One region of the Limnomicrobium aquaticum genome, then DNA from elsewhere that is predicted to be linked to it. Evidence: predicted binding sites of a transcription regulator. Region 1 holds the regulator's gene; each other region holds the start of a gene.
What was found. Region 1 encodes LexA, which represses DNA repair genes until DNA is damaged. Its sites were predicted from a motif close to TGTTCNNNNTGTGTTCNG; they were not measured.
Positions count from the first base shown of each region.

Region 2: the regulator LexA is predicted to act here: its motif matches at 2,480-2,497, upstream of recA (recombinase RecA).
Region 3: the regulator LexA is predicted to act here: its motif matches at 1,359-1,376, upstream of ABID16_RS08770 (YifB family Mg chelatase-like AAA ATPase).

Region 1 covers NZ_JBEPMB010000001.1:1,000,902-1,007,415, reverse strand. Annotated here, with positions in the region: gene lpxB (lipid-A-disaccharide synthase) at 1-302, shown strand, start outside; gene gltA (citrate synthase) at 345-1,631, opposite strand; gene ABID16_RS04980 (ComEC/Rec2 family competence protein) at 2,100-4,400, shown strand; gene lexA (transcriptional repressor LexA) at 4,543-5,253, opposite strand; tRNA gene ABID16_RS04970 (tRNA-Lys) at 5,444-5,519, opposite strand; gene ABID16_RS04965 (cytochrome c biogenesis CcdA family protein) at 5,740-6,489, shown strand.
Region 2 covers NZ_JBEPMB010000001.1:769,454-775,967, forward strand. Annotated here, with positions in the region: gene ABID16_RS03835 (amidohydrolase family protein) at 1-403, shown strand, start outside; gene ABID16_RS03840 (pseudouridine-5'-phosphate glycosidase) at 497-1,426, opposite strand; gene ABID16_RS03845 (carbohydrate kinase family protein) at 1,453-2,397, opposite strand; gene recA (recombinase RecA) at 2,623-3,711, shown strand; gene alaS (alanine--tRNA ligase) at 3,903-6,514, shown strand, end outside.
Region 3 covers NZ_JBEPMB010000002.1:32,004-38,517, reverse strand. Annotated here, with positions in the region: gene ABID16_RS08770 (YifB family Mg chelatase-like AAA ATPase) at 1-1,300, opposite strand, end outside; gene gshB (glutathione synthase) at 1,493-2,443, opposite strand; gene ABID16_RS08760 (cupin domain-containing protein) at 2,484-2,936, opposite strand; gene ABID16_RS08755 (sn-glycerol-3-phosphate import ATP-binding protein UgpC) at 3,151-4,209, opposite strand; gene ugpE (sn-glycerol-3-phosphate ABC transporter permease UgpE) at 4,214-5,062, opposite strand; gene ugpA (sn-glycerol-3-phosphate ABC transporter permease UgpA) at 5,070-5,954, opposite strand; gene ugpB (sn-glycerol-3-phosphate ABC transporter substrate-binding protein UgpB) at 6,037-6,514, opposite strand, start outside.

The sequences.
Region 1 (6,514 bases):
CCGTTTCAATCTATCGCACCGATCCGATTGTCAAATTCCTGGCAAGCCGCATCAAGATCTGGAGCGCCGCGCTGCCGAACCTGATTGCCGACTACCCGGTGATCCCGGAATATATCAACGATCTGCTACGACCCGCAGCGCCGGTCCGCTGGGTCGAACGCTTGATAGCGGATACGCCGCAACGCGCCGCGATGCTGGCAGGTTATCGCGACGTTTGGAACCGCATGTCGGTTTCACGCCCCTCCGGTGAGCTGGCAGCCAGCGCCATACTCGACCTTCTGGACACGAAAAAGCCGGCGTAAGAGCCGGCTTCTTTTATTGTATAATTGAACGCCGGCCAGCGATTAGCGCTTGTCGACCTTCACATAGTCGCGCTTGGCTGCGCCAGTATAGAGCTGGCGCGGACGACCGATGCGTTGCTGCGGGTCTTCGATCATTTCGTTCCACTGCGCAACCCAGCCGACGGTGCGAGCAAGTGCGAAGAGAACTGTGAACATGGTCGTGGGGAAGCCGAGCGCGCGCAGCGTGATGCCCGAATAGAAGTCCACGTTCGGATAGAGCTTCTTCTCGACGAAGTAAGGATCGTTGAGGGCGATCTTTTCGAGTTCGAGCGCCACCTTCATCAGCGGGTCGTCGCCGTGACCGGTTGCTTCCAGCACTTCATACATCGTCTTCTGCATGATGCGGGCACGCGGGTCGTAGTTCTTGTAGACGCGGTGACCGAAGCCCATCAGGCGGAACGGATCGTTCTTGTCCTTGGCCTTGGCGATATATTCTGGGATGCGATCAACCGTGCCGATTTCCATCAGCATGTTGAGCGCTGCTTCGTTAGCGCCACCATGGGCCGGGCCCCAGAGGCAGGCAATGCCAGCCGCGATGCAGGCGAACGGGTTTGCGCCCGACGAACCGGCGAGGCGAACGGTTGATGTCGAAGCGTTCTGCTCGTGGTCGGCATGCAGGATGAAGATACGGTCCATGGCACGGGCCAGGACGGGGTTCACCTTGTACTCTTCGCACGGCACGGCGAAGCACATGTGCAGGAAGTTGGCCGCGTAATCGAGATCGTTCTTCGGGTAAACGAAGGGCTGGCCGATATGGTACTTGTAGGCCATGGCAGCAATCGTCGGCATCTTGGCGATCATGCGCAGCGAGGCGACCATGCGCTGATGCGGATCGGTGATGTCGGTCGAGTCGTGATAGAAGGCGGACAGCGCGCCGACCGTGCCGACCATGACGGCCATCGGGTGGGCGTCACGGCGATAACCGGTGAAGAAGCGGCTCATCTGCTCATGGACCATCGTGTGGCGCGTCACGCGCGTGTCGAAGTCCTTCTTCTGGGCAGCCGTGGGAAGTTCGCCGTAGAGAAGCAGATAGCAGGTCTCGAGGAAATCGCCCTGTTCGGCCAGCTGCTCGATCGGATAGCCGCGATGCAGGAGAACGCCTTCGTCGCCGTCGATATACGTGATCTTGGACTCGCACGAAGCCGTCGACGTGAAACCGGGGTCATAGGTGAACATCCCGGTATTCTTGTAAAGAGCGCCGATGTCGACGACGTCCGGCCCGATCGTGCCCTTTCGGACCGTCATGTCTGCCTTTTTGTCGTCGAGAGAAAAAACCGCATTATCGGCCATGTTTGCCTCCGGGAGTTCGATGATAGCCGCGGCTGCTGTCGCGGGCATTGAATGAGACTATGGCGAATTTGCTATCCGATTTATTCGCCCCTGCCAAGCACTCGTTGTGCCGAATTGTGCATGCGCGAAATCAACTTTTGGAAGTTTTTATTCCTGCTGTCGCATTTTTCAAAAGGCTGTCTCCTTTCAAATCGATTGAAAACAAGCTGCTGAAATCTAGACGCTTTTTTCGCTCGCCGAAGCGGGACTTGCATCCACCCATTTTAGGTTGCAATCTGTCTGTCATGCGGGGCCGGGGGCGGCGGCGTGGGGACGGATGAGGAAATTCTGGAACTGAATGACGCGCCGCAGCGTCGGCGTGTTGCGCCCCCTGCTGCGGTATCATCCCCGCCTGGCCGCAGCAGAGGAACCGGCCTGTCTCGCCGCCGCGATATACTGCGCTTATGGGGCAAATGGCGTGTCGCGATCATGGACGCAGCCGAGACGGAAGTCGCGCATGGCCACGTCTTTCTCCTCTATCCCGTCTTCATGATTATCGGCGCGGTCTGGTGGTTCAATCTCGCCGTAGATCCGCCGAAGATCCGGCTCATTGCGTGGGGCATTGTCCTGCTTCCGCTCCTGTTCCTGACCCGTTACTCGGCGCCGGCAAAACAGATACCCGTGCGTCTCGCGGCTTTCATTCTCGCGGGAGCCCTGGCTGCCTGGTATCAGACGGCGCACAGCGAAACGGTCATTATCGACAGTCCCATCTCCACCACCCTGACGGCGCGCGTCATCGATGTCGAAATGCGGGAAGCAGGACGCTGGCGCTATACCGTGCAAATCCTCAAGACCGAGCGGCCGCGCCTGAAAAGGCCGCCCACCGCGGCGCTGCTGGGTGTGCGGGGGCAGGGCACGTCCTTTCCGCCCGGAACCGTGATCAAGGGGCTGGCCCGGCTTCAGCCGCCCTCGGGCCCGGTTCTGCCGGGCATGAACGATTTTGCCTTCAGCAGCTATTTCAACGGCGTTGGAGCCATCGGCGGTTTCATGGGTGCTCCACATGCCGTGTCGGAAGAACCGGCCGCGTCCGACACCTTCTCAAAGACGTTTCAGGACTGGCTTGCCGACCTGCGGGGCGCCATCAACCGGCGCATTCTGTCGGTCCTGCCGGGAGACATCGGCGCCTTCGCGAGCGCTCTGGTGACGAACGATACCGCAGCCTTTTCGAAGGAGGGGCTCGAAGCCCTGCGCATCTCCGGTCTTGCGCACGTCTATTCGATCTCCGGCCTCCATATGGTGCTTGCGGCCGGTATCTCCTTTGTGGGCCTGCGCATGATTTTCAGCCTGTTTCCCGGCTTCATCCAGTCGCGCCCGGCCAAAACCTATGCGGCTTTGGGCGCGATCACGGCAAGCGGGCTCTATCTGCTGATTTCGGGAATGCCCGTGCCGGCGGTCCGCTCCTACATCATGCTGGCTGTCGGGATGGGAGGGGTCATCGTCGCGCGAAGTGTGTTGACTTTGAGAAGCGTGGCTCTCGCCGCGCTGGCGATCCTCATAGTCTCTCCTTCGAGTGCGCTCGGGCCGAGCTTCCAGATGTCGTTCGCTGCCGCGACCGCCCTCATTTCAGGTTACTCGCTGTGGCAACTGCGGCCCATGGAGTTCCGCAGGTTCAGCGGGATTCCGCTCTATGCCAACGTCCTTCCCGCCATTCGCGCAGTCGGTGGCGTCATGCTGACCTCGGAAATCGCCGGTGTTGCGACCGCCATCTTCTCTGTCACGCATTTTCAGCGGCTGACCCTGCTTGGCACGCTTGGCAATGTCGCTGCAATGCCTTTCATATCCTTCATCGTCATGCCAGCCGGCTTCCTCGCGGTGATCCTGATGCCGTTCGGGCTGGACTACTATCCGCTCCGCATCATGGGACTGGGGCTGGAATGCACCATGGCGGTGGCACGATTCGTTTCATCGCTCGGTGGCGACGTCGTCACGGGTCAGATGGCTGGCTGGGTTCTGCCATCAACGAGCCTGGCCCTCGTTCTCACGATCCTGCCACGCAGCAGGCTCTTCAGAGTGGCCGGCGCCTGCCTTTTCACGGCAACACTGGTTCTCACCGTGTCCTTTGGCGCTGCCAGGCGACCGGATGTGGTCGTGTCGGAAACAGCAGATCTCGTCGGCCTGCTCATGCTGGACAAACTCACGACAAACACCGCCCGTCCATCCACCTTCGTGATGGATCAGTGGACGAGAGCATTGGCATCGCGGGAGACAGTCAAGCCGGGCAACGTGCCCAAACTTGCGCTTGAGCGCGAAGGCGCTCGAAAGCCGCTTACTGAGGCGGACGAATGGAAGGTGGAGGATGCCATGGAGGCTGCTGGCAAGACTGTCGAACCCGGACGCTTTCTATGTTCCGGACGCGACTGGTGCATCGGCAAGCCTGCAGACAGTCTCCTGATCGCAACCTTCAGCGATTTCGCGTTTCAAGGTCCCGCCTGCCGGCAGGCGCAAATCGTGATCGCGGCTTCGTTCCTGCGCGAGCCCACATGCGGGCCGGGGGAGGGACAGCTTTTCGACCGAAACGCCCTCCGCCGGCGCGGTGCCCTTGCCATCTACCTCGAAGAAACCGCCGATAAGCCGCAGGACACCCGGAGTTCATCGAAATCTTCTGATCAACCATCGCCACCGGCCTACCGGATCATCGGCGCGCTGGACGGGCAAGATCGCCCCTGGCTCCGCCATCGATATTACAACTGGCGAAGCAATTCTTATGGCGAGGCATATCAGCCTGAATAGCGCCCGTGCATTCTCTAGCGTAATTCCGCGCAAAAAGTGGAAACCGGTTTCGCGTCCGGGATTGCGTAAAAACACATAGATAGAGCGTTTCATGTTTCCATCAAATGCTGAAACGCTCTGCTCGCACGAGGCACTCGGCGCATCAATGATAGCGCCGAATCAACCCGACGAGCTTGCCCTGAATCTTCACCCGGTCAGGCCCGAAAATGCGGGTCTCGTAAGCGGGATTGGCAGCCTCCAGTGCGATTGACGCGCCCTTGCGGCGGAACCGCTTCAAGGTCGCTTCCTCGTCGTCGATCAGCGCCACAACGATCTCGCCGGGGCTGGCATTGGACGTGTTGCGGATGATGACCGTATCGCCATCCAGAATGCCGGCGTCGATCATCGAATCGCCCTTGACCTCCAGCGCGTAATGTTCTCCGCCCCCAAGCATCTGCGCGGGAACCGCAATCTCATGCGTGTTGTTCTGGATGGCGGAAATCGGAACACCTGCTGCGATCCGCCCCATGACCGGAACGGAAACACTGGCATCATCATTGGCCGGCGTCGGCGCTTTCGGTGGCTCCGGCACCTTCCCGAGACTTCCCTCGATCACGCTGGGCGAGAAGCCTCGCCGCGGCTGAAGGCTCGGTGTATAGGCCTCCGGCAGCTTGATGACCTCCAGCGCGCGAGCCCTGTTCGGCAGCCGCCGGATAAAGCCGCGTTCCTCAAGCGCCGTGATCAGCCGGTGGATACCGGACTTCGAAGCAAGATCGAGCGCATCCTTCATCTCATCGAAAGACGGCGGGATGCCGGACTCCTTCATCCGCTCGTGGATGAAGAGAAGCAGTTCCTGTTGTTTGCGCGTCAGCATGGGATCACCCCGAAGAATCAAATGAAACAAATCCAGAACGGACACTATATGTTCCATATGTGTTCCGCAAGGTGCTAAGGTTCGATTAACGGTAATGCGTGCGGAACAAAAAAGTGCAGACGGCCCTCCAGTTGACGGAGCCGTGTCTTGCGGAGTGGGTTGTCTTCAACGGCATGGACAAAACGTTACGTGGTGAGCGCGCAGGGATTCGAACCCTGGACCTACTGATTAAAAGTCAGTTGCTCTACCGGCTGAGCTACGCGCTCCCGCGTCTGTCCGGTGCGCAATAGCGAACCGGGCCGGAAAGTTCGCGGAACATATGCAGGAGGCCTTGCCGGGTCAACCCGCAAAATCGCCATTTCTGCGACCATTTGGCGCTTTTTCCGGCGATGCCGAAAAGATGATTGGCGGGTGAGGAGCGTGGGGTCTATATGGGCGTCGTTTTTGGCCTCCCGCGGCGACGGCGGCGGGCAAGGAGTGTTCATGCTGACGGTTGCCGGTATTTCGCTATTCAGCGCGCTTCTCGCAGGCGCCCTGTCCTTCCTCTCTCCTTGCGTGCTGCCGCTGGTCCCTCCGTATCTTTGCTACATGGCCGGCGTGTCGGTCGAGGACTTCCGCAATGGCGGGCAGGGTGCTGCGAACGCCCGGTCACGCAATGCCGTGATCCTCTCCTCCGTCTTCTTCACCCTTGGCTTTGCAACCGTTTTCGTCGCGCTGGGCGCTGGCGCATCGGCGGTCGGGCTGCTGCTTCGCCAGTATATCGACGTGCTCGCCAAGATCGGTGGCGTGATCATCATCATCATGGGTCTGAATTTTCTCGGCCTCTTCCGCATCGGACTGCTCGCGCGCGAGGCGCGGTTCCAGTCATCGGCCAAGCCGGCGACGCTGTCGGGCGCCTATGTCATGGGTCTCGCCTTCGCCTTCGGCTGGACCCCTTGCATCGGACCGGTTCTCGGTGCGATTCTCGGCATCGCTGCGACATCCGACACCGCTGGCTCGGGCGCATTCCTCCTGGCGGTCTATTCGCTCGGTCTGGCCGTCCCTTTCTGGATCGCGGCCTTTTTCTCGGGCGCCTTCATGCGTTTTCTGTCGCGTTTCCGCCGCCATCTGGGCGCTGTGGAAAAGATCATGGGCGGGCTGCTGGTGCTGACCGGGATCGCATTTCTGACCGGATTTGTCGCCAATGTCGCAATCTGGTTCCAGCAGACCTTTCCAATCCTCGGGCAAATCGGCTAACTCGCTCAAATTGCAACCGAACGAG
Region 2 (6,514 bases), 230 kb from region 1:
GGAGCTGTTGGAGGCCGGCCTCAACGTTTCCTTCGGGCACGACTGCGTGATGGACCCCTGGTACAACATGGGCTCAGGCGACATGCTGGAAGTCGGCCATATGGCGATCCATGTGGCGCAGATGGCGGGCATCGAGGACAAGAAGAAGATCTTCGAATGCCTGACCGTCAATTCGGCCAAGACCATGGGCATCGAAGGCTACGGGATCGAGAAGGGCACCAAGGCCGATTTCGTCATCCTGCAGGCGCGCGATGCGGCCGAGGCACTGCGGCTCAAGGCGAACCGGCTCTTCGTCATTAAGGGCGGCAAGACGATTGCGAAGACTGCACCGCGGGTCAGCGCTCTGTTTCTGGATGGCCGGCCTGAAACGGTGGATGGGGCGGCGTATGCGCCGAAGCCTTGAGGGGCATGCGGACGAATCTTGAAAGACAAAGGCCCGGCAAAACCGGGCCTTTTGCGTTATTTCTGATGTTCTCAAACCTGATCCGTCAATCCGTCAGGCAACCGTGAGCGCGACGGCGATTTCTGCCGCGAGGCGTGCGTTGTTCTCGACGAGTGCGATATTCGTCTTGAGGCTGCGGCCTTCGGTGATGCGGAATATGGCGTCCAGAAGATAGGGCGTGACCGCCTTGCCCTGGATTTCGTCCGACTCCGCGTCCGCCAGCGCGCGGCCGATATAGATCTCCATCTCGTCGCGCGGGATCTCGTCGGTTTCCGGCACCGGATTGGCAATCAGCATGCCGCCATGGATGCCGAATTCCGTGCGGGTCTTCTGGAAATTGGCAATGGCTGCAGCGCTGTCGAGCGAAAGCGGGCTCTTGAGACCCGAGGCGCGAGACCAGAAGGCCGGGAATTCTTCCTGCCCATAAGTGACAACCGGAACGCCCTTGGTTTCCAGTACTTCCAGCGTCTTCGGCACGTCAAGGATCGCCTTGGCGCCGGCGGAGACGACGATGACGGACGTGCGGGAAAGTTCTTCCAGGTCGGCGGAGATGTCGAAGCTCTGTTCGGCACCGCGATGCACGCCGCCGATGCCGCCCGTGGCGAACACGGCGATGCCGGCGCGGGCGGCGGCAATCATGGTCGCGGCCACTGTCGTCGCGCCCGTGCGGCGCTCGGCAATGGCGAAGGCGAAGTCGGCGCGCGACAGCTTCATCGCGCCTTTCGTCTGCGCCAGCGTTTCCAGCTGCTCGGCCTCAAGACCGATGTGGAGTGTGCCATCGATCACGGCGATGGTTGCCGGGACAGCGCCGGCCTCACGGATGATCGCCTCCACGCTCTTTGCCATCTCCAGGTTACCGGGATAGGGCATGCCATGTGTGATGATTGTCGATTCCAGCGCGACGATGGCCGCGCCTCGCGCCTTGGCGTCCGCGACCTCCTGGCTGAAAACGACGTTCGCGGCCGGATTGATGTTCGTATTCATGGGCTTCTTCCTTGGTTCGAGCCGTTTCAATCCAGCATTTCCGCCTGCGGCACAAGAGCCAGCATTTCGGAAAGCAATTGACGGTTTACATTTTCCGCCACGGCCAGCGGCGACTGCACCGTGATCCGCGCGAGCGCCGTTGCCTGCTGTATCATAACGGAAATCCGGCCACCCGCCAAAAAGGCGTCGATGGCGCCTGCAGCGAAGGCATCGCCGGCCCCCGTGACGTCGCCGATTGTATCGACCGGGGGCGGGGCGAGGGTGACGGTCTTTCCGTCGCGCCACAGAAGGGCGGGCTTCATGCCGCGCGTGATCGCGCCCCCCTTGAGGCCGCGTTCGCCGAACCGCTTCGGCCAGTCACGCGCCTCGCAATCCGCGCCGGCCAGCGTCCGGGCCTCTGCCTCGTTCATGAAGACGAAATCGAGGGCAGGGAGCGACGGGATGAGGCGCACGATCTTGGCCGGCGAAATTCCGATGGCGGCCATGGGGATCGCGTGCGCTCGGGCATCCGCCGCCAGCGTCGCGATCGTTTCCGCCGGGAGATTGGCGTCGCTGAGAATGAAATCGGCATTGGCCAGCGTGTCGCGCAGCCAGTTCACCTTCAGCCGCCGCGCCGTCATCAGGTCGTAGAGCGCCATGTCGGCCAGCGCGATGACGAGATTGCCATCGGCTTCCAGGACCGCGGTGTAGCTCGGCGTCTGGCGGTCGAGGAAGGTGAAGCCATTCAGCGTCACGCCCGTGCGCGCTGCCGCCGCTTCCACGAGGGCAGCACCCGGATCGCCACCCGCGACGCTCACCATCGTGACATTATGACCGAGCAACGAAAGCGCCCGCGCCGCATTGAACCCGCCCCCGCCGGCTTCCTCGAACCAGGCGCCAGGATTGGAAGCGCCCGGACGCGTGTCGCCGAAAATCCGGCCACGGCGATCGACATGTGCGCCGCCGACCACGACGATTCGCTTGGCCGTCATCGCCGCGCCCCTTGTGAGTCGAAGCCCGACACCGCGGAAGATGCGGCGAGCGTTCCCCATTCGAAGTTCTTGAATTCACAGGTGAAACATAATGTGAACATGCGTCAATTTCCTCATTTTTCTCAATTGCTTGAATGGCTCTTGCGAAATGAGAACATATCATGTACAAAATCGGCATCGGCGGCGCTGTTGCCCAGGCTGCCTCAATAACCTAAAGGTGGACCCATGGCACAGAATTCTTTGCGGCTGGTAGAGGACAAATCGGTGGATAAAAGCAAGGCTCTCGAAGCCGCACTTTCACAGATCGAGCGCTCGTTCGGCAAGGGCTCCATCATGAAGCTCGGTTCGAACGAGAACATCGTCGAGATCGAAACTGTTTCGACGGGCTCGCTCGGGCTCGACATCGCGCTCGGCGTCGGCGGTCTGCCGAAGGGGCGTATCGTTGAAATCTATGGTCCGGAAAGCTCGGGCAAGACGACGCTGGCGCTGCAGACGATTGCGGAAGCCCAGAAGAAGGGTGGCATCTGCGCCTTCGTGGATGCAGAGCACGCGCTTGATCCGGTCTATGCCCGCAAGCTGGGCGTTGATCTGCAGAATCTCCTGATCTCGCAGCCGGATACGGGCGAGCAGGCGCTGGAAATCACAGACACGCTGGTTCGCTCCGGCGCGATCGACGTTCTCGTCGTCGACTCGGTTGCAGCGCTCACGCCGCGCGCCGAAATCGAAGGCGAGATGGGCGACAGTCTGCCCGGCCTGCAGGCCCGCCTGATGAGCCAGGCGCTGCGCAAGCTCACCGCTTCGATCTCGCGTTCGAACTGCATGGTCATCTTCATCAACCAGATCCGCATGAAGATCGGCGTCATGTTCGGTTCGCCGGAAACGACGACGGGTGGTAACGCGCTGAAGTTCTACGCCTCGGTGCGTCTCGATATCCGCCGCATCGGCGCGGTCAAGGATCGCGAAGAGGTTGTCGGCAACCAGACGCGTGTCAAGGTCGTCAAGAACAAGATGGCGCCGCCCTTCAAGCAGGTCGAGTTCGACATCATGTATGGCGAAGGGGTCTCGAAGACCGGTGAACTGGTCGATCTTGGCGTCAAGGCTGGTATTGTCGAAAAGTCGGGTGCCTGGTTCTCCTATAACAGCCAGCGTCTCGGCCAGGGTCGTGAAAACGCCAAGCAGTGCCTGCGAGACAATCCGGCGCTTGCCAATGAGATCGAACTGGCGCTGCGCCAGAATGCCGGCCTCCTGGCCGACCAGTTGCTCGACAAGGGTGGCCCGGACGGTGACGACGGCGACGCGGCTGCGGAGATGTAATTCGCGAACACCTTCGGGATGTTGTTTTGAAACCGGCCGTATCGTCTCTCGATGCGGCCGGTTTTCTTTTGACCCTTCCTTGACTGCTCACGTCTGGACAGTTGCTCGGTCGGGTTATAAAAGCGCTTGTTTCCCCGGCTGTTGCGGGGTGGACCGGCTGCGGTCGAAGTGCAAGATGTTGAAGGGCTCCCATGAGTGGCGTGAATGAAATCCGGTCGTCGTTTCTGAATTACTTCAAGAAGAACGGACATGAAGTCGTGGCCTCGAGCCCGCTTGTTCCGCGCAACGACCCGACGCTGATGTTCACCAATGCCGGCATGGTACAGTTCAAGAACGTCTTCACCGGCCTTGAAAGTCGGGGCTATTCGACGGCAGCGACCGCACAGAAATGCGTGCGCGCCGGCGGCAAGCACAACGACCTCGACAATGTAGGTTACACCGCGCGCCATCACACGTTCTTCGAAATGCTCGGCAATTTTTCGTTCGGCGACTATTTCAAGGAACGCGCTATCGAGCTTGCCTGGAACCTGATCACCAAGGAATTCGGCATCGACAAGAGCCGGCTGCTCGTTACGGTCTATCACACGGACGACGAGGCACATGGCCTCTGGCAGAAGATCGCCGGTCTGTCTGACCGTCGCATCATCCGCATCCCGACGAGTGACAATTTCTGGGCCATGGGTGACACCGGCCCCTGCGGTCCGTGTTCGGAAATCTTCTACGATCACGGCGAACACATCTGGGGCGGCCCGCCCGGTTCTCCGGAAGAGGATGGCGACCGCTTCATCGAAATCTGGAACCTCGTCTTCATGCAGTACGAGCAGATTTCGAAGGAAGAGCGCGTCGGTCTTCCGCGCCCGTCAATCGATACGGGCATGGGCCTTGAGCGCGTCGCTGCGCTTCTGCAGGGCAAGCATGACAATTACGATATCGACCTGTTCCGCAACCTGATCGCCGCCTCGGTCGAGGCGACCGGGGTTGCTGCCGAAGGCGATCAGCGCGCCTCGCATCGCGTCATTGCCGATCACCTGCGCTCGTCCGCCTTCCTGATTGCCGATGGCGTTCTGCCGTCAAATGAAGGCCGTGGCTACGTGCTTCGCCGCATCATGCGCCGCGCCATGCGCCATGCGCAGTTGCTCGGCGCGCGCGATCCGCTGATGTTCAAGCTCTTGCCGACGCTGGTGCGCGAGATGGGCCAGGCCTATCCGGAACTGGTGCGCGCCGAAGCGCTGATTTCCGAAACGCTGAAGCTCGAAGAAACCCGCTTCCGCAAGACGCTGGAGCGCGGTCTCGGCCTGCTCTCCGATGCCACCTCGACGCTCTCCAAGGGCGACATGCTGGATGGCGAAACGGCCTTCAAGCTCTACGACACCTACGGCTTCCCGCTCGACCTGACGCAGGATGCGTTGCGTGCCCGCGAAATCAATGTGGATCTCTCCGGCTTCACCGATGCGATGGAGCGCCAGAAGGCGGAGGCGCGCAAGAGTTGGGCCGGTTCCGGCGAGGCGCAGACCGAAACGATCTGGTTCGAGCTGAAGGAAAAGTTCGGCGCGACCGAATTCCTCGGCTACGACACGGAAGAGGCCGAGGGTGCTATTCAGGCGATCGTGAAGGACGGCAAGTCGGTCGACAGCGCCTCGGAAGGTGAGACCGTGCAGATCGTCGTCAACCAGACGCCGTTCTACGGCGAATCCGGTGGCCAGATGGGCGATGCCGGCGTCATCGTTGCCGGTGTGGCCAAGGTCGAGATCAGCGACGTGCAGAAAAAGGGCGAGGGCCTCTTCGTCCATTACGGTCGCGTTGTCTCGGGCACGCTCAAGGTCGGCGATGCCGCCGTACTGACCGTCGATCACGGCCGCCGCGGACAGCTGCGCGCCAACCATTCTGCCACCCACCTGCTGCATGAAGCGCTGCGCGAGGTGCTCGGCACCCATGTCGCACAGAAGGGCTCGCTGGTCGCGCCCGAGCGCCTGCGCTTCGACGTGTCGCATCCGAAGCCGATGTCCGACGAGGAACTGAAGATCGTCGAGGAAATGGCGAACGAAATCGTGCTGCAGAATGCGCCGGTGACAACGCGCCTCATGAGCGTGGACGACGCTATTGCTGAAGGCGCGATGGCGCTGTTCGGCGAGAAGTATGGCGATGAGGTTCGTGTGGTCGGCATGGGCACGGGCGTGCGCGGCTCAAAGGCCGGCAAGCCGTATTCCGTTGAACTCTGCGGCGGCACGCATGTTCGCGCCACCGGCGATATCGGTCTTGTCCATGTGCTCGGCGAAAGCGCCGTGGGCGCTGGCGTCCGCCGCGTTGAAGCGCTGACCGGCTCTGCCGCCCGCGATTACCTCGCCGCCCAGGACGAGCGCGTCAGGACGCTCGCCGGTCTGCTCAAGGTCGGGCAGGGCGATATTGTTGCCCGCGTCGAGTCTCTGATGGATGAGCGCCGCAAGCTGGAGCGCGAGCTTGCAGAGGCTCGCCGTCAGCTCGCGCTTGGCAGTTCTGCCGGCGGTTCCGGTCAGGATGTACGTGAGGTCAATGGCGTCAAGTATCTCGGCAAGGTCGTGACGGGCGTCGAGCCCAAGGACCTGAAGGGTCTGGCGGACGAAGGCAAGAAGAGCGTCGAAAGCGGCGTCGTTTGCTTTGTCGGCGTGTCTGCCGATGGCAAGGCCAGCGCCGTGGTTGCCGTAACCGAAGATGTGACCGGCCGCTTCAGCGCCGTCGATCTCGTCCGCATCGCCTCGGCAGCGCTGGGCGGCAAGGGCGGCGGCGGCCGTCCTGACATGGCGCAGGCCGGTGGCCCGGATGGCTC
Region 3 (6,514 bases), on a different contig from region 1:
CATTCGTTCGGATATGGGGAGCGCCGAATTCGAGGAAACGTTCGCGCTGCCTGTCGCGGGCCGCAGCCACGCGGCGCGCCACCTCGGCACTCCGTTCGGACGCTGCCGGGATCAGGAGATCGGCCGCGCTGACGGCCGGCACGTCGATGCGTATGTCGATCCGATCCATCAGTGGCCCCGAAATGCGAGCCTGATAGTCCGCGGCACATCTAGGGCCGCGCGCGCAGGTGTGGCCAGGTTCGCCCGCCATGCCGCAGCGGCAGGGATTCATGGCGGCGATCAGCTGGATATTGGCGGGATAGGAGACGCGATGATTGGCGCGCGCGATCACGCATTCGCCGGTCTCCAGCGGCTGGCGCAACGCATCGAGCGCCTGGGCCGAGAATTCCGGCAACTCGTCGAGGAAGAGCACGCCGTGATGGGCGAGCGAGACCTCCCCCGGCTTTGCCCTCAAGCCTCCGCCGATAAGCGAGGCCATGGTCGCCGAATGATGCGGGGCGCGAAAGGGACGCCGATCCGACAGTTTGCCGCCCGACAATTGCCCCGCAACCGAATGGATCATGGAGACTTCAAGCAGTTCGGCCGTCGAGAGCGGCGGAAGGATCGACGGCAGGCGCTGCGCGAGCATCGATTTGCCCGAACCGGGCGGGCCGATCATCAAAAGGTTATGTCCGCCGGCGGCCACGACTTCCAGTGCGCGCTTTGCGCTTTCCTGACCGCGGATGTCGGCGAGATCGGGCAGATTGGCCGGCAGTGCCCGAACGGCCGGCTCGGGGCGCGTGAGAACCTGTGTTCCGCGAAAATGATTGGCAAGCGCAATCAAGCTACGCGGCGCCAGAATATCGATATCGGGGCCGGCCCAGGCCGCCTCGGGACCGCTGGCAGCGGGGCAGATCAGCCCCTTGCCCATCGCATTGGCTGCAATCGCCGCGGGCAACGCGCCGGCAACCGGCGCAATGGTACCGTCGAGGTTCAACTCGCCCACCACGGCATAGTCGGACAAGGCGTCCGCCGGGATCGCACCCAAAGCCGCCATCAGGCCGAGCGCAATGGCGAGATCGAAGTGGGAGCCCTCCTTCGGCAGGTCCGCAGGCGCCAGATTGACAGTAATGCGCTTGGGCGGCAGCGACAGGCCGGAGGCGTGAAGCGCGGCATGCACCCTCTCACGGCTTTCGGCCACTGCCTTGTCCGGCAGACCGACAATCTGCATGACGAGCTTGCCCGGCGAGACCATCACCTGCACATCGACCGGCAGTCCCTCGATGCCGTGAAATGCTACCGTTGCCACCCGCGATACCATGACCCACCCCTCAACCTCTTAGGTTGCAGGCAGCCTCTCACAGTTGCAAGAATGAAGCAAGAACAAAAAAGCAACAAAATGGCGGAAAAATCCACACATGGTTGTATGCGGTTGTGTGCCCGGAACAAAACTCGAATTTGGGGGTGGCGCTCGCGAAAAATCATGTCGCCGCGAGCGGGAACCGAATGAATACTAAGAGGGGCGCTTGGCCTCGATTGCATCCCACAGAAAGCTCGCGATATCCGTGCCGCTGAAGCGCTTGACCTCGCGGATGCCGGTCGGCGAGGTCACGTTGATTTCGGTGAGATAGTCGCCGATCACGTCGATGCCGACGAGGAGGAAGCCGCGTTCGCGCAAGGAAGGGCCGATGCGGTCGCAGATTTCCTGCTCGCGCTTCGTCAGTTCGGTGTGTTCGGCGCGACCGCCGACATGCATGTTGGAACGGCTGTCATGCTCCGCCGGCACGCGGTTGATGGCGCCGACGGGCTTGCCGTCGATGAGGATGATGCGCTTGTCGCCCTTGCGCACGTCGGGAAGATACTGCTGCGCGATGAAGGGCTCGCGGAACATCAGGCCGAAGGTTTCCAGCAGCGAGGAGAGGTTGCGGTCGTCCTTCTTGAGATGGAAGACGCCGGCGCCGCCATTGCCGTAGAGGGGCTTGATGATGATATCGCCCATCTCCTCACGAAACGCGCGGATTTCGGCAGCGTCGCGGGTGATGAGTGTGGCCGGCATCAGGTCCGGGAACTCGGTGACGAAGATCTTCTCCGGCGAATTGCGCACCCAGGCCGGATCGTTGACGACCAGCGTCTTGGGGTGGATGCGCTCCAGCATGTGCGTGGAGGTGATGTAGGCCATGTCGAAGGGCGGATCCTGGCGCAGCAGAACGACGTCCATCGTGGAGAGGTCGATGCGTTCCGGCGCGCCGAGGGTAAAGTGGTCGCCCTTGGTGTCGCGCAGCTCCATCGGCTCTGCCGTGACATAGACCTTGCCGTCGCGCAGCGACAGTTTCTCCGGCGTATAGTGGAAGAGCCTGTAGCCGCGGGCCTGTGCCTCAAGGCTCATGGCGAAGGTGGAATCGCCCGCGATGTTGATGGACGAGACATGGTCCATCTGGACCGCGACATTCCTGATTTTTGCCATTTGAATTCCTCGGGCACGATTGCCCGGGATATTTAGGCGGTCACAGCGCCGAGCGCAACGGGCGTTTGATCACGCGGGCGATCTGGCGGTCGATCTTGCTTTTGAGCCGCATGGCCAGTGCAAGCGGAAGCGGGAAGGGACGGCGCAGGAAGGCAATCTTGCGGACATACTGCTCCACCTTCCACACCGCCCATGTATCGCCGGAGAAATAGGCAATGTCGCCGGCCTTCAGGGTGCGTGTCGCGCCGTTCTCATCGGTGACCTCGACCTCGCCCTCAAGGATCATAACGGTCTCGTCCCAGGCAAAATACCAGCGAAACGTGCCGGCTGTGCAGTCCCACAGCGCAGTCATCGCCGCCTTGTCCGAGCTTTGCGAATGCTCGGCCATGCGAGCCTCGGGCGCGCCGCTGAGGATCCAGGACGGATCGATCGGCGCGGGCTTCATCTGCAGATCGGCGGAGGCAGCGGTGACGAGCGGCGGAACGTCGTTCATGTCCAGAAGCGGACGAGCTCCGGCAACCAGAGCCATGAATGCCTGTATCGGCAGAAGATGAAACGCCATGGGAGGCTCCCTCTCGCAAAACTTGAGGGCCAATCTGCCGCAAAAACTTCACGAAATTCCTACGCCGAAAGATTGCATTTGAACAAACTTGCGCAATTTCAACATCGGATCGCGGATTTCTGTCCCGTTTCGGCGCAGATTCGTTTCAGACCGGTGCGACTTCGACGCGTCTTCCGCTGTCGACGGCGAAGAAATGCAAACGGTCCTGCGCAATCGTCAGGCGGATATCGGCCGCCAACGGCAGATCGGGGGACACGGCGACGACGAGAGGCTCGGCCCCGCAATGGCCGTGCAGCAGGCGCTGGGCACCCAGATCCTCGATGAAAGAAAGCGCGAAAGGCAGGCCAAGACCATTGTCCGAAAGGCGCAGGTCTTCCGCGCGCAAGCCAACCGTCACGTTTCCGTTCGGCAGATTGGCGGAAAGCCCTGTTTCGGCTCCGCCGATCGCAATCGCCCCGTTGCTGACGCTCGCTTTCAGGAGGTTCATGGCAGGGGAGCCAATAAAGCTGGCAACGAAGGTCGAGGCCGGACGGTGATAGACTTCCAGCGGTGCCCCGATCTGCTCGATGCGACCGCCGTTCAGCACGACAAGCCGGTCGGCCAGCGTCATGGCTTCAAGCTGATCATGCGTGACATAGATCGAGGTCGTGCCGAGGCGCTTCTGCAGCTGCTTGATCTCGCCGCGCATGGTGACGCGGAGCTTGGCGTCAAGGTTGGACAGCGGCTCGTCGAAGAGGAAGGCTGCGGGCTTGCGCACGATGGCGCGGCCCATGGCGACGCGCTGACGCTGGCCGCCGGAGAGCGCGCGCGGCTTGCGCTCCAGATAGGGCTGCAGTTCGAGCATGCGGGCAGCTTCGGCCACGCGCGCGTCGATCTCTACCTTCGGCGTGCCACGGTTGCGCAGGCCGTAGGCGAGATTGTCGTAGACGCTCATATGCGGATAGAGCGCATAATTCTGGAACACCATGGCGATGTCGCGCTCGGCCGGCTCGATTTGGTTCACCACGCGGTTGCCGATGGAGACAGTGCCATCTGTGATGGTCTCAAGCCCGGCGACCATGCGCAGCAGCGTTGACTTTCCGCAGCCGGACGGGCCGACGAGAACGATGAATTCGCCATCTGCAATGGCGATTGAAATGTCGCTGACGGCGTTGACATTGCCCGCATAGGTCTTGCCGACGCCCTTGATGTCGATGGCAGCCATGTTCTTACTTCTCCGTTTCGACCAGGCCCTTGACGAAAAGGCGCTGCATGAAAATGACGACGAGGACGGGCGGCAGCATGGCGAGGATCGCAACCGCCATGACGAGGTTCCATTGCGGCTCGGCATCGGTGACGTCCGACATGCGCTTGATGCCCATGACGATGGTGTAGTGCTGGCTATCTGTGGTCACGATCAGCGGCCAGAGGTACTGGTTCCAGCCATAAATGAAGAGGATGACGAAGAGCGCTGCGATATTGGTGCGCGACAGCGGCAGCAGGATATCCTTGAAGAATTTCAGCGGACCTGCGCCATCGACGCGGGCGGCTTCCAGCAGTTCATCCGGAACCGTCAGGAAGAACTGCCGGAAGAGGAAGGTGGCGGTTGCCGAGGCAATGAGAGGGATGGAAAGACCGGCATAGGAGTTCAGCATGCCGAGATCCGCCACCACCTTGAAGGTGGGCACGATGCGCACTTCTACCGGGAGCATGAGCGTGACGAAGATGATCCAGAAGGCGAGCTGGCGGAAGGGAAAGCGGAAATAGACGATCGCATAGGCAGAGAGGATCGATATCGCGATCTTCCCGATGGAAATCGCGAGCGCCATGATCAGGCTGTTGCCCAGCATCAGGCCAATCGGCGGTGCACCGGAGGAAGCAAGCCCGTCGAAAAGAATGGTCTTGTAGGTGGAGAAGAAATCCGAGCCCGGCAGGACAGGCATCACGCCGGTGATGAAATCCGTCGTCTTGTGGGTCGACGCGATGAAGGCGACATAGACCGGGAACGCGACGATGACGACGCCGAGGATGAGGACAAGATGGGAAAGAAGCTTCAGGAACGGGCGATGTTCGACCATGTCATCCTCAATATTGCACGTTGCGCTCGACGAAGCGGAACTGGATGAAGGTGAGCGCAATCACGATGGCCATCAGCACGACAGACTGCGCTGCGGAGGAGCCGAGATCGAGCCCGATGAAGCCGTCGGTAAAGACCTTGTAGACGAGAATGTTGGTCGCCTGGTTGGGTCCGCCCTGGGTGGTCGCGTGGATGACGGCGAACGTATCGAACATCGTGTAGACGACATTGACGACGAGCAGGAAGAAGGTCGTGGGCGAGAGCAGCGGGAAGACGATGTCGCGGAAGCGCTTGCCAGGACCCGCGCCATCGATCGCGGCCGCCTCGATCAGCGCCTTTGGAATCGATTGCAGGCCAGCGAGGAAGAACAGGAAATTATAGGAGACCTGCTTCCAGCTTGCCGCGATGACGACCAGGATCATGGCATCCGTGCCGTTCAACCTGTCATCCCAATGGTAGCCGACGCCCTTGAGCAGGTAGGGAACAAGGCCGATGGTCGGGTTGAACATGAACCAGAAGAGCACGCCGGCAACGGCCGGAGCCACCGCATAGGGCCAGACCAGAAGCGTCGTGTAGAGGCTGCGGCTTTTCAACAGCGAATTGGCGGCGACCGCGAGAACAAGCGCAACCACGATAGACGCCGTTGCCACCGAGACCGAGAAGACGAGCGTGACGATCAGGGAATTGAGATAGCCGGGATCGTGCAGGATGGCGGCATAGTTGGCGAGGCCAACGAACTGGGTGCTTGTGCCGAAAGCATCTTCGCGCAGGAAAGATTGCCAGACCGCCTGTCCGGCCGGCCAGACGAAGAAGATGAGCGTTACGGCAAGCTGCGGCAGGATGAGCCAGTAGGGCAGGATCTTGCTCGAAAATATGGTGCGTTTGGTCTGCATGGCCGGTTCCGATGGATCGGGAAGGCGCGCTCGCCGTGAAGCGAGCGCGCCCGAGGGAAAGACGTCTGCCTGATGGCCGGTCTTACTTGTTGGAGGCCGCGAATTCGGCGATCAGCTTGTCGCCGCGCTCGACGACGGCGTCGAGGGCTTCCTTGGCGGACTTCTTGCCGCCGAGCAGTGCCTGGAATTCCTCGTCAATCACCTTGCGGATCTGGACGTAGTTGCCGAAGCGCAGGCCCTTGGAATTCGAGGTCGGCGCGTTCAGCGTGATTTCCTTGATACCGACGTCAGAACCGGGGTTCTTTTCGTAGTAACCCTGCTTCTGGCCGAGTTCGTAAGCGGCCTGCGTGATCGGCAGGTAGCCCGAGAACTGGTGCCAGTCAGCCTGGACCTCAGCGGTCGACAGGTAGCGGAAGAAGTCGGCGACGCCCTTGTATTCTTCAGCGTCGTGGCCCTTGAGAACCCAGAGCGTTGCGCCGCCGATGATGGAGTTCTGCGGAGCACCCTTCACGTCGGCATAGTAAGGCAGCATGCCGTAACCGACCTCGAAGTCCTTGGCG